Cohaesibacter gelatinilyticus: one gene and its partner. The protein of the gene in region 1 binds, or shares a complex with, the protein of each later gene. Links are inferred from orthologs where the notes say so. Each region holds a gene or a part of one and is shown in the gene's direction. Other genes may lie near its edges.

Region 1 (4,208 bases):
TGATCCCGAGCGCCCGCTGATCATCTGTGACGTGGACGAAGTGATCCTGCATTTCATTCGGCATTTTGAAGTATTCCTTGCACGTCATGACTATGCACTCAAAGCCAGCTCATACAGTCTAAACGGCAATATCTATCATAGAAAAACTGGAAGTAATTTATCAAATAACTCCATCAAGAATATGATAAACAATCTTTTTATTGAATTATCTCATTATCAGGAAGCCGTTGAAAACTCCATATCAATACTCTCTTCTCTGCAAAAAAAGTGCAACCTGCTCCTCCTTACGAATTTTCCCGAACATCTCGCAGATCAACGTCGAGAACGTCTGGCCCAACTAGGACTTGTGGCACCATTATTGACCAATCAAGGTTCAAAGGGTCCGAAAATTGCTCAACTGATGGAACATCAGAAGGCACCCGCATTCTTTCTGGACGATAGCGCGAGCCATATCAGCAGTGCGCTTGATCTTTCCCTCGCTCCAATCTGCCTCCATTTCATCGCAGATGCCCGCTTCGCCAGTATTGCATCTCGAAGTCCGGTCACCGGCACAGCGCTACTATGTCGTGACTGGTTGCTTGTTCAGCACTATATTGAAGGCTATATCAGCTAGCGCTCCCTTTATCCGAACGATGGAACAAGCACGCATGGACAAGCAACCGAAGCGTTTCTATCTTTGTAGAGACTGCCTGAATGACGGCACCGGCTCTGTGCAGCGTTGCCCCAATTGCGGCTCTCCTCGTTGCCTTTCCCATACAGAATTGAGACAGCTTTCTATCGCTCATATCGATTGCGACTCTTTCTACGCAACCATTGAAAAACGTGACAACCCTGAACTACAGGACAAAGCCGTCATTATTGGCGGCGCACAACGAGGTGTCGTGGCTACATGTTGCTATATTGCCCGCATCAACGGCGTTCGTTCGGCTATGCCCATGTTCCAAGCAAAAAAACTATGCCCGGACGCCGTGATCGTACGACCAAACATGAAAAAATATAGCAGTGTCGGCAAGCAAATCCGAAACATGATGCAGGAACTCACTCCACTGGTCGAACCGCTCTCCATTGATGAAGCCTTTCTGGATTTAACAGGAACCAATCTTCTGCATCACGCCTACCCCGCCCTGACCCTCGCCCAGTTCGCCAAACGCATTGAAGATGAGATCGGCATCACGGTCTCCGTAGGGCTGAGCCATAACAAATTTTTAGCAAAAATCGCTTCAGATCTGGAAAAACCTAGAGGCTATTCAATCATTGGCAAGGAAGAGACACACTCCTTTTTACAAGACAAACCGATCTCGCTAATCTGGGGCGTTGGTGCTGTCTCTCAAAAGAAGCTTGCACAAGACGGCTATCACACCATCGGTCAGCTACAAACTGCAGATGAAACCAATCTTGCCAAACGGTATGGCACCTTTGGACTGAGGTTGGCCAAATTGGCAAAAGGAAATGATTCTCGCTCCGTCACCCCTTCGCAAGGTGCCAAAAGCATCAGTTCCGAAACCACCTTCAATCGCGATTTATGTTCTGCCGACGATCTGCTCCCAATTCTAAGGCGTCTGGCGGAGACCACCGCTTACCGCGCCAAAAAGGCGGGCCTGGCAGGTCGCACCATCACATTGAAACTGAAATCTTCAAATTTCAAAAGCGTCACCCGCAGCCGTTCCTTGATGGATCCAACGAAACTTGCTGACAAAATCTACTCTGTCGGAAAAGACATGCTGCTCAAGGAACTGAGCGGCCAAACGAAATACCGCCTGATTGGTATTGGAATTGCTGAATTATGTGATTCAGATTTATCAGATCCACCCGATTTGGTAGATCAGGGAGCAACCAAGCGTGCGCAGGCCGAGCTGGCCATGGACAAACTCAGTGAGAAATTCGGAGCAAGAACCGTGGAACTGGGGCTGACATTGAAAGGAAAGTTGGATCCAACGGAAAAATCTGGAACAAGAAATGATGAAATTCATTCAGCTCAAAAACCGGATGAAGACAGCGGAATTGGCTGACTCATTGGCAACTAACCGTTGCCATTTGAGTTAGGAGTGCGTTTCACATCATTGGGATCGCAAGATGAAGTTGAAAGAATTTTCAGCTCGGACAATGTCCCGACCAATGAAAAATCCGGATAGTCAATTTTGACTTCGCCACTCACACCATTCTCATAGAGTTCCATGGAAATTTCATAAATCGGAGCCATATCATCCTCGTCCTTGCCAGTTTCAAAATAAGCGATGGTAACAGGCCAATGACGTAAGCCATCCAGTTCCTTATAAATATTGGACAATTCACCACTACTCTTGGCAACTCCAATCACCGCCGTTATTTCAAACACCAGATCTCCGGTATCGGTACCGTCATATATGGTTGCCTCGAAAAAACGATTTCCGGCAACAGCAGCTTTCAGCAAAGCATCGGTAAACTCAACCGGATACAGAACATCTTTTGGAAGCTCCAGCGTATCTTCTTCCGGTTCACTCAGGGCTACATAGGTAAATTCCTTGTCATGCACCGCCAGGCCCCGTGAGGTCTGGCTCAACTCCTGATCAATAAGTGTGCGCGTAATGAACTGGAAGGAGCGATCAACAGGATTTTCAAAACTGGCAGAGCGCAAATCCGTAAGGCTCGTCTGCCCTTCACTCAGATCAACGCGTGTCACAAAACGATGGGTAAGTGCAAATCCATCACAAACTGAGCCATTCAGTTCATATACCATCCGCCCATCCAGAGCAGAAAGGCCAGCCTTGTTTGCGCCAGGAGCCAGATTGATGTCATAAACCGCACGAAATGATGCCAAGGGCTTACGAGGCCTGTCATCTTTGATTTGCACCATCTCGGAGGAAAATCGGGTGGTTTCGGTCGGTTTATCCTGTGCCGACAATAAACCAACATCGGCCACATTCACGCCAAGCGCGGCAACCAACACCATGACTGAGTGCAATATCCTGGCAAACGGCATTTCGATATCCATTCCTCCTCAACAGGCTCCTGTTGTGGCATAATCAGATAGCAAAATAAATCTGAAAACCGAACAAGGATGCAACGTCCCGAGATGCACGAGAGCAAACAGTAAATTTCTGTGTAAGACGTGCGCTTCCAAGATACTTTTTCATCTAGCAAAGGCTAGATGCTTACCGTAAAAAGAAAGTCTAATTCTCAATCTGTCCAAAATACCGAACTGGACCGAGTTTACAGGAAATATCCATGACTGCACAGATCGAAGCAAAGCTTGCCGAGCTTGGTATCACCCTGCCAGAAGCAGCGGCCCCTGCGGCCAACTATGTTCCTTTTCTAAAGACCGGGAATCAGCTGTATATTTCAGGCCAGTTGCCAATGACTGCCGAGGGTATCCAGTTCAAAGGTAAATTGGGTGAAGATTTCACAGCCGATGAAGGCTCTGAAGCAGCACGCCTGTGTGCAATCAATCTGATTGCCCAAATGAAGGCAGCGACCGGTGATTTGGAAAAAATTGCACGAATTGTAAAGCTGGGTGGCTTTGTCAATTCTACCGCAGATTTTGGTGATCAACCAGCAGTCATCAATGGGGCTTCCAATCTGATGGTAGATGTTTTTGGCGAAAAAGGCCGCCACGCCCGCTCTGCTGTCTCTGCTGCAGCACTTCCATTCGGTGTAGCCGTAGAAATCGACGCCATCGTAGAATTGGCGGACTAAGCATAAATTGAAGTTGCCGTCTCCCAACATCAGCAGATATATGGAGACGGTTTTCAGTATCTTTTGTCAACTGACGCAATTGTAAAAAGGACAAGTCTGAGAATGAAGAGCCAGGAGATTTACCTATGTCTGTAAAATCCTTTCCCTGGCTTACAGAACGACCAATTGCCCATCGCGGTCTGCATGACATATCACGAAATGTCGAGGAAAACACCGCGACTGCTTTTCAAGCGGCAATCGATAAAAACTATTCAATCGAGCTGGACGTACAGCTGACAAAAGATGGTCACGCAGTGGTTTTCCACGATCATGATCTGGATCGTCTCACTACCTCATCTGGTAAAACCGTTGAAAAAACCATGGATCAGATGCGATGCCTTCAGCTGAAGCATAGTGCAGACCCAATTCAGAATCTGCCCGAAATTCTTGCACTGATTGATGGCAAGGTACCCGTGGTGATTGAGCTGAAAGCCCCCCAAATCCAGACCACCAAACTGGAAGAAGTGGTCGCCACTTGCCTGCAAGACTATTCTAGG
Region 2 (12,035 bases), on another replicon or contig:
GCGGCTTGATGATCGAGCATGACATTCATCCTGATGATTTTCTGGAACATGTCCATAATATCGATCACACTTGGGTGAAGCCTGACCCGGACCTTGCAAGGGCTATCTGCGCCCTACCCGGTAAACGCTATATCTTTACCAATGGCACCGAAAAGCACGCCCTCGCCGTGGCCGAGCGCCTTGGTATTACCGATCATATTGATGACATCTTCGATATTGTTTGGGCTGATCTGGATCCGAAACCCAATCGGGCACCGTATGAAAAACTCTTGTCCGAGACCGGTTTGAATCCCAAAAATTCAGCCATGTTTGAAGATCTGGCCCGTAATCTCAAGGTACCCCATGATTTAGGAATGCAAACAATTTTGATGGTTCCCGGTCATACGAAAGCGGTCTTTCAGGAAAGCTGGCAAGCCAAGGGCCCGGAAGCGCCCCATGTCGGCTATGTAAGCGATGATCTTGCCAAATTTCTGCATGGCGTTCTGGACCACCGTGAGATTGATCCCTCAATGCTTTCCCAAGATCTGTAAGCCTCGCTTGCTCCCCCTATACCCTCGCAACGTGATAATCCATTATACTGGTCCTTTAGCCAAGAACCAACAGTTTACGTAATATGTCGTTGAAAGCTTCTGGCCCATGAGGCAAAGTAGGGCAGCTTTTTTGAAACAAGATAGCAATTGAAGGGACTGCAGAGGTAGTCCGAGCTCTAATCCGTGACACGCCATGTGAGACAGAAAGCGAACTTGCACCCTTTGGCTGAACACGCTAGCCATAGCATCAACCAACCAATTGGGCAGATCTTATGATTTGCCGTCCGGATTTTGCATGATTGCCACTTTGCTGCCACTTCAGGAGGACTTGATGGCTTACGAACATATTTTGACAGAGACCCGCAATGGCGTTGGCCTGATCACTCTTAACCGCCCCAAAGCACTGAATGCGCTTTGCTCGGACCTGATTGCCGAAGTATCAGAAGCTTTGGACGGGTATGAGAAAGACGAGAAGATTGGTGCTGTTGTCATTACCGGATCTGAAAAAGCCTTCGCCGCAGGCGCCGATATCAAAGAAATGTCCTCCATGAGCTATATGGATGCCTATCTGGGTGATTTCATCACGCCTTGGGATCGTGTTGCACAAAACCGCAAGCCCATCATCGCCGCTGTTGCCGGTTATGCACTCGGAGGTGGCTGCGAGCTGGCCATGATGTGTGATTTCATTCTTGCCGGTGACAACGCAAAATTCGGTCAGCCGGAAATCACTCTCGGCGTCATGCCAGGTGCCGGTGGTTCCCAGCGCCTGACCCGTTTCGTCGGCAAATCCAAAGCCATGGATATGTGCCTGACCGGTCGCATGATGGATGCAGAGGAAGCCGAGCGCTGCGGTTTGGTATCACGCATCGTTCCAGCAGGTGATCTGGTGGAGGAAGCCGTCAAAACCGCGCAGAAGATTGCCGATTTCTCCCTGCCAATCGTCATGATGACCAAGGAAAGCGTCAATCGCTCTTATGAGACCACGCTCAATGAAGGCCTGAAATTTGAGCGTCGCCTGTTCCATTCCATGTTTGCAACCGAAGATCAGAGCGAAGGCATGGCCGCTTTCGTCGACAAGCGCAAACCACAATTCAAGAACAAGTAACTCCATTGACGGATTTCCGTTGAAAGACAATTGCAAAGGCGCGGGAGGCTTCTCGCGCCTTTTGTTATTTCAACAGAGCACAATGTCGCTTTGATCGGAATATAAATCAGTTGACGGTTATAAAGCACTACACTATAAGCACGGCCTGATGGCGGCCTCCATGTGCCGCCTTTTGTTGTCGAATTCTATTCGACTTTGTTTGAGACCAGCAAAGGCCCTTCATAGATAAGTCCTTTGTGAGGTAACTGCTCGTCCTTCTGGCCCAATCGAAGATTGCGCTGTTGCGATGCAGCGGCAAAGAAAAGGAACAGGCTCCAATGGCCAATACCACTTCAGCCAAAAAGGCTACCCGTAAAATTGCCCGCAAAACTGCCATCAACAAGGCCCGCCGCACTCGTGTACGTGGTTGCCTGCGCAAGGTAGAAGAAGCAATCGCCGCTGCCGATCAGGCTGCTGCCAGCGAAGCACTGCGTATTGCTCAGTCTGAACTGATGCGCGCTGTTTCCAAGGGTGTGTTCCATAAAAACACCGCATCTCGCAAAGTCTCTCGCCTGTCCAAGCGCATCAAAGCGCTTTCTGCATAAGCAGCAGGTATTGCTTTCAAAAAGCCCGGACCAGATTGGCCGGGCTTTTTTCATGATATGCCTTCTCAGCCCTGAATTGGATCATTTGGTATCCGGATTTTTGCCTAATATAAAATAACCATATATATCAAACACTTGTTTGAATTTCACTAAAGATGCGATTCTTGCTGATCGATTCTTACAAGGTCAATATGGTACGGCAAAAAAAAAATATGCGGTGAGAGTCTTGTCAATTGCGCAGACGAGGGCTTCCGGGATTGCTTTGAGTCGCAACATGTTAGGTCTGGTCAAGAGATTGGTTAAAAAAGTTTTAAACTTTTTGATCCCTTCTCAAAGCAAAGAATCTGGTTGTGAGTCTGTTGCGTGGAATGAGAAGGCTGTGTATTGTCAAACTACTGTAAATACAAGGTTAGAGAGCAACGTCACGTAGCAAGTCTTAAACGTTACGAACGAAAACAGGCTCAGTATTTCTTGTGGATTTCGTATGAGTTCGGCTAGTATTTTCTGGACATCACCTGTGAGCAGCAGGTCGAAATCTTTGTCTTACATCAAGACAGGCAGTATTTGACGACAGACGCCTTCCGGTTTTCTGTCCTGCTCATAGCAAAACGGCGTTCTAACAGTTACAAACAACGGTGCCAGTCGCCTGTTGTGAGGGTTTATATGTCAAATACCGGTTTTGATTGTTATGCAGGTGATATCTGTACTCAGGAGGCCTGGCAGATATTGGAGCATAACAATAAGGCGGTTCTCATTGATGTCCGAACTCATGCTGAATGGAGCTTTGTCGGGGTTCCTGATCTGACGGGACTTGGCAAATCTGTTTTGCAATTGGAATGGCTTTCCTATCCTGCCATGCAGGTTCATGCCGATTTTGGGGAGCGGCTGCTGGAAATGCTATCCGAACATGGTGCTGACCAACAGGCGCCTTTGTTGTTTCTATGTCGCTCCGGGGTCAGAAGCCGGAATGCTGCCATCGTCATGACAAAGGACTGGTCCGGGCCATGCTACAATGTTGCTGGTGGTTTTGAGGGTGATCTTGATGCCGGGGGGCATCGGGCGACGGTTTCGGGATGGAAAAAAGATGACCTGCCCTGGCGACAATTTTGATGAAGATTCCGAATTGCCGAATTGCGCGGCATAGGATAAGACACACAGTCTGGTCAGACTTACCCACTGATAAACGGGACCTCTGGCTGAGAAACAAACGAGCTGTTGAAGCGGCTAGCACACGAAAAGAAAACGATTATGCAGCAAACGGCCACAAAGGGAAACGCGGAAATGGAGATGGGTGCGGCAGCTCATCAAGCTTTTCAGGAGGCTGACTCCCCAAAAGAGGAGCCTTCAGTGAAAGTTGGCAAAGAAGAATGGGATCGTGTTAAATCACGGTTGCGTACAGAACTTGGTGAAGATGTATTTTCCAGCTGGTTCGCCAGCGTGGAATTGGAAGGCGAGCAAAATGGCCTCGTCATCCTGTCAGTCTCGACCCGGTTCCTCAAATCATGGATTCAATCGCATTATGGTGAGCGCTTGATGGCGCTTTGGCGTGAAGAGTGTGAGCATGTGCGACGCATTGATCTTTATGTCCGCGGTGCGGTGCGACCAAAACCAGCCCCGACCAAGACAGCAGCCCCTAATCCCGCAGGCAATGCAGCGGTTGGTGGTATGGCTGGAGCAGCCGGACTTGCCGGTGCACAGGCTAGCGAAAATGATCAACTTGGCGGATCTCCACTTGATCCACGCTTGACGTTCGAGACCTTTGTCGTTGGTCAATCCAACACTCTGGCCCATGCAGCGGCCAAGCAAGTGGCTCTGGCTCAACCAGGTCAGCCGGTTTCTTTCAACCCTCTCTTCCTGCATGCCTCTGTTGGCTTGGGTAAAACCCATTTGCTGCAAGCTATTGCCTGGGAAGCAAAGCGTTCCAATCCTGGCGCAAAGGTCCTTTACCTGACCGCCGAGCGCTTCATGTATTCCTTTGTGCAGGCTCTGAAAAGCCAGTCTGCACTGGATTTCAAGGATACTTTGCGCGACATCGATATTTTGCTGATTGATGATCTGCAATTCCTGCAAGGCAAGAGCATTCAGCAGGAATTCTGTCACACGCTGAACAGCCTCATTGATGGTGCACGTCAGGTTGTTGTGGCTGCGGATCGCCCACCGGTTGAACTGGAAAGTCTGGATGAGCGCGTACGGTCTCGTCTTGCCGGTGGTCTGGTCAGCGAATTGCAGCCTTTGGAGAAGGAACTTCGCCGTTCCATTCTCTCCGACCGTGCTCTGCAGGCATCCCGCCGTGATCCAAATCTGGCTATTCCAGATGTCGTACTGGATCATGTTGCAGGTATCATTCGCTCCAATGGCCGTGATCTGGATGGTGCCTTCAACCGCCTGATGGCTCATAATCAGTTGACTGGTGCTCCGATCACCATCGAAATGGCCGAGCAGGCCCTGAAAGATCTGATCCGCTCCAAGGAGCCACGTCGTATTCGCATCGAAGACATCCAGCGTGTTGTCTCCAAGCATTACAACGTATCCCGTTCGGATCTGCTTTCATCCCGCAGAACCCGCACTATCGTGCGCCCACGTCAAATCGCAATGTATTTGTCCAAAATGCTGACCCCTCGCTCTCTACCCGAGATCGGGCGTCGGTTTGGCGGTCGCGACCATACCACCGTGTTGCATGCAGTACGCAAGATCGAGGAATTGTCGTCGTCTGATACCACGCTGGCACAAGAAATCGAGATGCTGAAGCGTATCATTTCCGAATAGGAAATGTTCTGGCATTCCTTGCCGTGACGGCACGGTTAAGAATGTTGCTGATAAGCTGTGAAATAGAAGGGGATTGCACCATTTTTGGTGCAATCCCCTTGCTATATGGGTCACAACACGTCAAAGTTTCGGTCCCCATTGCGGGGCTGTATTGAGTTTGGAAAAGAAAAGGGAAGTGAGGGATATGAAAGTCACTCTCGAACGGGCGGACCTTTTGAAGTCGCTAAACCATGTCCATCGTGTTGTTGAACGTCGCAATACCATCCCCATTCTCTCAAATGTCTTGTTGAAAGCCGAAGGTGGAGAACTGGTTTTCAAGGCCACCGATCTGGATCTGGAAGTGCTGGAAACCGCTCCTGCCATGGTGGAAGCACCGGGTGCAACGACTGTTCCGGCTCATATGCTGCATGACATCGTCAAAAAACTGCCCGACGGCACTCAGGTGACTTTGACCCTCAGTGAAGATCAATCCAGCCTGTCAATTGACGCTGGTCGCTCACATTTCACCTTGCCGGTCCTGCCAATTGCCGATTTCCCAGACATTACTGCTGGTGAATTCAGCCATACCTTTGCCATCCCGGCACGAGATATCAAAAAACTGATCGACCATACCCAGTTTGCCATCTCTACCGAAGAGACCCGTTACTATCTGAACGGGATTTATGTGCATACTCTGGATGTCGATGGCGAGACATTGTTGCGTGCAGTTGCCACCGACGGTCACCGTTTGGCACAAGCTCAACTAAGCGCTCCAAATGGTTCTGCTGGCATGCCAGGCATTATCATCCCTCGCAAAACAGTTTCCGAAATTCAGAAACTGATCGAAGATCCGGATGCGGATCTTGCCGTGGAACTCTCCGAGGCCAAAATTCGACTGAAAATAGGCTCCGTTGTTCTGACATCCAAACTGATTGATGGCACATTTCCTGATTACGAGCGCGTCATTCCAAAAGGCAATGACAAGATCTTGCGCGTCGAGAACAGCCTGTTCGCACAAGCCGTGGATCGCGTGTCGACTGTTTCCAACGAACGTGGTCGCGCCGTCAAGCTCTCACTCGAACAAGGCCGCCTGGTTCTGAGCGTTTCCAATCCTGAATCCGGCACTGCAACAGACGAATTGGCGGTTGATTATGGCTCTGACGCCATGGAAATCGGCTTCAATGCCCGTTATTTGCTCGACATTACCAATCAACTGGAAAGTGATAGCGCTCAATTCTCTCTGGCTGATTCCGGATCCCCTACTCTCATTCAGGATGAGGGTAGCATCGGCACCCTTTATGTTCTGATGCCGATGCGCGTATAGGATGGTTTGAATTTGCGTTCATCATGCGCAATGATACAAAGGGGCAGTGAATGCCCCTTTTTTGATTCCTGAGTGGCTTCAAGCCTCAGCAGGACTGATGGATTCTTTGACCTTCATGCAAGATCGCAACAACCAGATGCAGGATCCCATACTGACCGATGAGGTCTATTCTGCTGACGAGATTGAGCATGTATGGATTTCGTCCATTCAGCTAAGCGACTTTCGCAATTATTCCTCTCTGTCACTTAGGTTGCGAGATGCTCACGTGGTGCTGAGTGGTGCCAATGGTTCGGGCAAGACCAACTTGCTGGAAGCCATTTCTTTTCTGTCCCCGGGGCGCGGTCTGCGCAGAGTCAGCTATCCAGATATTGCGCGCGAAAATGGTCCGGGAAGCTGGGCAATGGCGTCGGAGCTTCATGGCGATTATGGCGAAACCAAGCTTGGTGCTGGCCTGCAACCCGGTCCCAATGGGGATTTGCAACGCCGCATTCGTGTCAATGGTGCCAATATCAAATCCAGCGAACGCCTTGGTGATCATGTCAGCATTCTCTGGCTCACGCCCATGATGGACAGCTTGTTCACGGGTCCGGCATCGGAAAGACGCAAATGGCTGGATCGGATGGTTCTTGCCATCGACAAAAGTCATGGCAGCCGGGTCAATGCATTTGAGAAAGCCATGCGCCAACGCAATCGGCTATTGGATGAAGCTCCGCATGAGACTGTCTGGCTTGAGGGCATCGAAGCACAAATGGCAGAATTTGGTGTCGCCATTGCAACAGCACGTTCGGAACTGGTAAGTCTGCTCATTCAGTCCATTTCTCATTTACACAGTGCTGAGACCGCTTTTCCCATGGCGCAAGTTGGCCTGAATGGCAATTTGGAAGAAAAAGCCTTTCTCATGCCGGCCATTGAATGCGAGGAAACCTATCGCGAACAATTGGTGCAGATGCGTGGACGGGACCGTGCTGCGGGGCGTACCCTGGAAGGTCCTCACCGCTCGGACCTTGCGGTCAATCATGTTGGCAAAGAGATGCCGGCGGCCAAATGCTCGACCGGCGAGCAAAAAGCTTTGTTGCTGGGTATCGTTTTGGCCCATGCGCATCTAGTGGCCAAACGCAATCAGAAAAGCCCGATTGTTCTGCTGGACGAAGTTGCCGCCCATCTGGATGAAACGCGGCGGCTGGCACTCTTCGATATTCTCGACCGTCTTGGTTGTCAGGCCTGGGTGACAGGTACCGATGATCCTGTATTTGCCCCGTTGGGAGAACGCGCTCAGCGTTTCATTGTCGACAATGGCCAACTGACACCAGTTTTGAGCGAGGAAGGCGACAGATGATGAAGCCGCAAAAATTGATGATGTTTGCTATACTCATTGTCATTGCGGCACTGCTGGCTCTTCAATCTGGAAAAGAAGGCGAAAATGACGGTCCTTTGCATGGCAATGCCTTTTCGCTGGATACTGATAAAATCCGATCAGACGGCCTGCGTCTCTATAACGGTGCCTGTATTCAATGCCATGGCATTGAAGCGCGTGGCTCAAGTTTCGGCCCGCCCTTGGTGCACGAGATATACAGGCCATCCCACCATAGCGATCAGGCTTTTGCGCTTGCTGCCTTGCAAGGTGTCACAGCGCATCATTGGGATTATGGCGACATGCCGGCAATTGAGGGAATCAGCCAGACTGATCTGGCCATGATCACAGCCTATATTCGGTATTTGCAGCGAAAAGCAGGCATAAAATAAACTCTATTGTGCAATAAAATGCTCGCAAATATGGCTTTGGGGCTTCTCTCTCCACAATTGCCCGCAAAGGGTTGATTTCACAGCCTCCCATTGGTTGATCGAGACGCGAAACCACGTATAAGTGAAGGGTTACCCCTTTATCCGAGGATGACTGATTCGCATGAGCGAGACTGAACAGAATTCCGGCGCTGAATATGGCGCAGACTCCATTAAAGTTCTCAAAGGCCTGGATGCGGTGCGCAAGCGCCCCGGCATGTATATTGGCGATACTGATGACGGCTCTGGCCTGCATCACATGGTCTATGAAGTGGTGGACAATGCCATCGATGAGGCCTTGGCTGGTCATGCCGATCTGGTGACTGTTACACTCAATGCTGACGGTTCCGTGACCGTAACCGATAACGGTCGTGGTATTCCGACTGACCTGCATCCGGAAGAGGGAATTTCCGCTGCGGAAGTGATCATGACCCAGCTTCATGCTGGCGGCAAGTTCGACTCCAACAGCTACAAGGTTTCCGGTGGTCTGCATGGCGTAGGCGTCTCGGTGGTGAATGCTCTCTCAACCAAGCTCATCTTGCGTATCTGGCGCAACGATCAGGAGCATGAGATCGAGTTTTCTCATGGTGAAGCTGTCAGCCCATTGAAGGTTGTCGGCCCTGCAAATGGCAAGAAGGGGACGGAAGTTACCTTCTATCCAAGCGATGAGACCTTCACTCATATCGAGTTCAAATTCGCAACCCTTGAGCATCGCCTGCGCGAACTGGCCTTCCTCAATTCCGGCGCACGTATCCTGCTGACCGACAATCGCAGTACAGACCCTGTCGTCGAGGAAATGTATTACGAGGGCGGTCTGGAAGCTTTTGTGACCTGGCTTGATCGTGCCAAGAAACCTTTGATTGAAGCACCCCTGTCTGTGACAGCTGAGAAAGACGGCATCACCGTAGAAGCCGCACTTTGGTGGAATGACAGCTATCATGAAAATGTGCTGTGCTTTACCAACAACATTCCGCAGCGTGATGGCGGCACCCACTTGGCCGGTTTCCGTGCCGCTCTGACCCGTCAGATCACCGGTTATGCAGAAAGCTCGGGTCTTTTGAAACGTGAGAAGGTCAATCCGACCGGTGATGATTGCCGTGAAGGCCTGACTTGTGTGCTGTCCGTTAAAGTACCTGACCCGAAATTCTCCTCTCAGACCAAGGATAAACTGGTCTCGAGTGAAGTTCGTCCGGTTGTCGAGAATTTGATCAATGCTGCCTTGAAGGAGTGGCTGGAAGAGAATCCATCTGAAGGCAAGATGATTGTCTCCAAGGTGGTGGAAGCCGCCGCCGCTCGTGATGCGGCCCGTAAAGCGCGTGAATTAACCCGCCGGAAGGGTGCGTTGGATATCGCTTCCCTTCCCGGGAAGCTGGCCGATTGTCAGGAACGCGATCCTGCCAAATCAGAATTGTTCCTGGTGGAGGGTGATTCCGCTGGTGGCTCTGCAAAACAGGGACGCTCTCGCTCCAATCAGGCAATCCTGCCGCTTCGTGGTAAAATTCTCAATGTCGAGCGTGCACGCTTTGACAAGATGCTGTCTTCGCAAGAGATCGGTACGCTGATTACCGCTCTTGGTACTGGTATTGGCAAGGAAGAATTCAAGCAGGAAAAACTGCGCTATCACAAAATCATCATCATGACGGATGCTGACGTAGATGGCGCTCATATCCGTACCCTGTTGCTGACCTTCTTCTTCCGTCAAATGCCGGAGCTGGTAGAGGCCGGCCATCTTTATATTGCTCAGCCTCCGCTCTACAAGGTCAAGCGTGGGCAGTCCGAACAATATCTGAAGGATGAGCGCGCCTTTCAGGATTATCTGATCGATGCCGGTCTTGATGAGGCCGTTCTGATTTCTGGTGTTGGCGTTGAACGTGCTGGTCCTGATTTGCGTGGTTTGCTGGATGAAGCCCGCAATTTCGGCTCCATTCTGGATGGTCTGCATTCGCGTTATAATCGCAGCGTCGTTGAACAAGCTGCCATTTCCGGACTGCTAGACCCAACATTGACTGACGATGCAGCCAAGCAGAATATTGCCCTTAATGAAGTTGCTCAGCGTCTTGATTGGGTAGCGGAAGAGACAGAGCGCGGTTGGTCCGGAAGCATTCAGGATGATGGCGGTTATTTGTTCGAGCGCGAAGTGCGTGGTGTGCGTGAAGTTGCCATTCTGGATCCTGCCCTGTTGCAATCTGCCGATGCCATCAAGCTGAATCAGCTGGCTGCCGATCTTTCGGGAAGCTTTGGAGAAGGCACATTGATGCGCCGCCGTGAGAAGGAATATTCAATTCACGGACCAATTTCCTTGCTCAATGAGGTTTATGCCTTGGGTCGCAAGGGTATTTCCATGCAGCGCTACAAGGGGCTGGGCGAGATGAATGCCGAGCAACTTTGGGAAACCACGCTGGATCCGGAAGTGCGCACTCTGTTGCAAGTCAAGGTTCAGGAAGCGGATGACGCGGATGATATTTTCGCCAAGCTGATGGGCGACGACGTTGAACCGCGCCGGGCTTTCATTCAGGACAATGCCTTGAATGTGGCAAACCTCGATATCTAACGGGAATTGGGCCAGATGCAAATCTGGCCTTTTTCATTTCCAGATTTTCCGCAAACCATATTGAATCTCTCATGACCAGTGCCGAAGAAATTATTACAGCATTGAACATGCAACCACACCCCGAAGGCGGCTATTATGTCGAAACCTTTCGCGATCATGACGGACCGCAAGGGCGTGGTTATTCAACCGCCATCTATTACCTGTTGGAAAAAGGTGATCGATCCCACTGGCACAAAGTTGATGCCACGGAAATTTGGTTCTGGCATGCAGGGTCACCTCTTGAGCTTTGCCTTTCCTCTGATGGGAAAAGCATGACACATCATGTTCTCGGTTCCGATATAATCGCCAATGAACGCCCGCAAGTCATTGTTCCCAAAGGTGATTGGCAATCTGCACAAAGCCTTGGCATTTGGACACTTGTCAGCTGCACAGTTGCACCAGGCTTTGTCTTTGAGGGGTTTGAGATGGCTCCACGTGACTGGTCTCCAAAGGCTTGAACAGCTTCCAAGCCAAGGCTATCCGGCACTTAATCCCCCCTCCATGATTGTGATGTTTTTGCAACATTAAGATCAACTTAACTAATGGTTGCGGTTTTTCTGTTGCAGCTTTTTTCTCATGAGCGTATCTCAGCTCTCCCGATCACGACGATGACGGCATCAACGGCAGGAGTTTTCGCCTCCGCCCACATAGTCGGCCCTGCTTTTCTATGTATGGATGTGTCAACTCGCTCGGGATGCACAATGAGTTCGCGGCGAACGTCGGGGTGTTTCTCCGAAGGGGTGGGTTCGATTCCCACATTTTGCACCATGGATAGCTCAATGGGTAGAGCAACAGATTCAGGTTCTGTCGGTCGAAGGTTCGAATCCTTTTCCACTTGTTGATTTAACCATCAACCACACGCTTTAAACGTGTTTCATTTCATCCGGTTTGAAGACCGGTTTGCCGAAGGCCGATTGAGGAACTTCAAAGTTTTCTTGTGACGTCAGAGGCCAATTGCTTGCCGCCGCTCAATGGTGACGGGTAAGCCGCATGATACTCCACAATCGATCTGGATCGATGGTGCAATTTCATGCCGCATGCTCCACTCCCGGCGATCCGCAGCATCCGACTGTATCGGTCTTCAGACTTCTTTCCACCTCTTATCCGGCTGATCACTCATTCTGCGATCAGTCTAACGTCCATTCCCGTTTTGGGAATCCCAATCTATTGAAAGGATTGTCGTTTCATGACTTGACCAGCATGACGAAGGAGTATGTATGATGAACAGATATTTGAATTATTTGATGGGACGCAAACGTGTCCTTGTGAATGAAAATGAGCGAGTTTTGGCACTTTATAAAGGTGAAATTCTGGGCATCTTCGAGCCCGGCGAACATCTCTTACCTAACCGTCATGATAGCCTCGACATTCAACGCCA

What was found.
Region 2: the proteins of CRO57_RS07585 (region 1) and dnaN are in contact, whole or in part, in a solved structure (PDB 1OK7), measured with the Escherichia coli proteins. The link is inferred for Cohaesibacter gelatinilyticus from one-to-one orthologs.

What each region holds. Positions count from the first base shown.
Region 1 is NZ_OBEL01000001.1:1,711,017-1,715,224, forward strand. Bases 1-2,828 are described here. They hold CRO57_RS07585 (DNA polymerase IV), read left to right. Parts: upstream 1-647; coding sequence 648-2,009; downstream 2,010-2,828. Other genes in these bases: CRO57_RS07580 (hypothetical protein), read left to right, coding at 1-613; CRO57_RS07590 (EipB family protein), read right to left, coding at 2,021-2,828. In the rest of the region: more of CRO57_RS07590, read right to left, coding at 2,829-2,971; CRO57_RS07595 (RidA family protein), read left to right, coding at 3,205-3,672; CRO57_RS07600 (glycerophosphodiester phosphodiesterase family protein), read left to right, coding at 3,798-4,208. UniProt on the Escherichia coli protein: Poorly processive, error-prone DNA polymerase involved in translesion repair and untargeted mutagenesis. Copies undamaged DNA at stalled replication forks, which arise in vivo from mismatched or misaligned primer ends.
Region 2 is NZ_OBEL01000003.1:351,938-363,972, reverse strand. What follows is about bases 4,397-7,228. They hold dnaN (DNA polymerase III subunit beta), read left to right. Parts: upstream 4,397-5,169; coding sequence 5,170-6,288; downstream 6,289-7,228. Other genes in these bases: recF (DNA replication/repair protein RecF), read left to right, coding at 6,386-7,228; dnaA (chromosomal replication initiator protein DnaA), read left to right, coding at 4,397-4,985. In the rest of the region: CRO57_RS15570 (pyrimidine 5'-nucleotidase), read left to right, coding at 1-530; CRO57_RS15565 (enoyl-CoA hydratase), read left to right, coding at 862-1,635; rpsT (30S ribosomal protein S20), read left to right, coding at 1,953-2,219; CRO57_RS15550 (rhodanese-like domain-containing protein), read left to right, coding at 2,883-3,329; more of dnaA, read left to right, coding at 3,507-4,396; more of recF, read left to right, coding at 7,229-7,624; CRO57_RS15530 (c-type cytochrome), read left to right, coding at 7,621-8,031; gyrB (DNA topoisomerase (ATP-hydrolyzing) subunit B), read left to right, coding at 8,192-10,618; CRO57_RS15520 (cupin domain-containing protein), read left to right, coding at 10,690-11,115; CRO57_RS15505 (slipin family protein), read left to right, coding at 11,875-12,035. UniProt on the Escherichia coli protein: Confers DNA tethering and processivity to DNA polymerases and other proteins. Acts as a clamp, forming a ring around DNA (a reaction catalyzed by the clamp-loading complex) which diffuses in an ATP-independent manner freely and bidirectionally along dsDNA.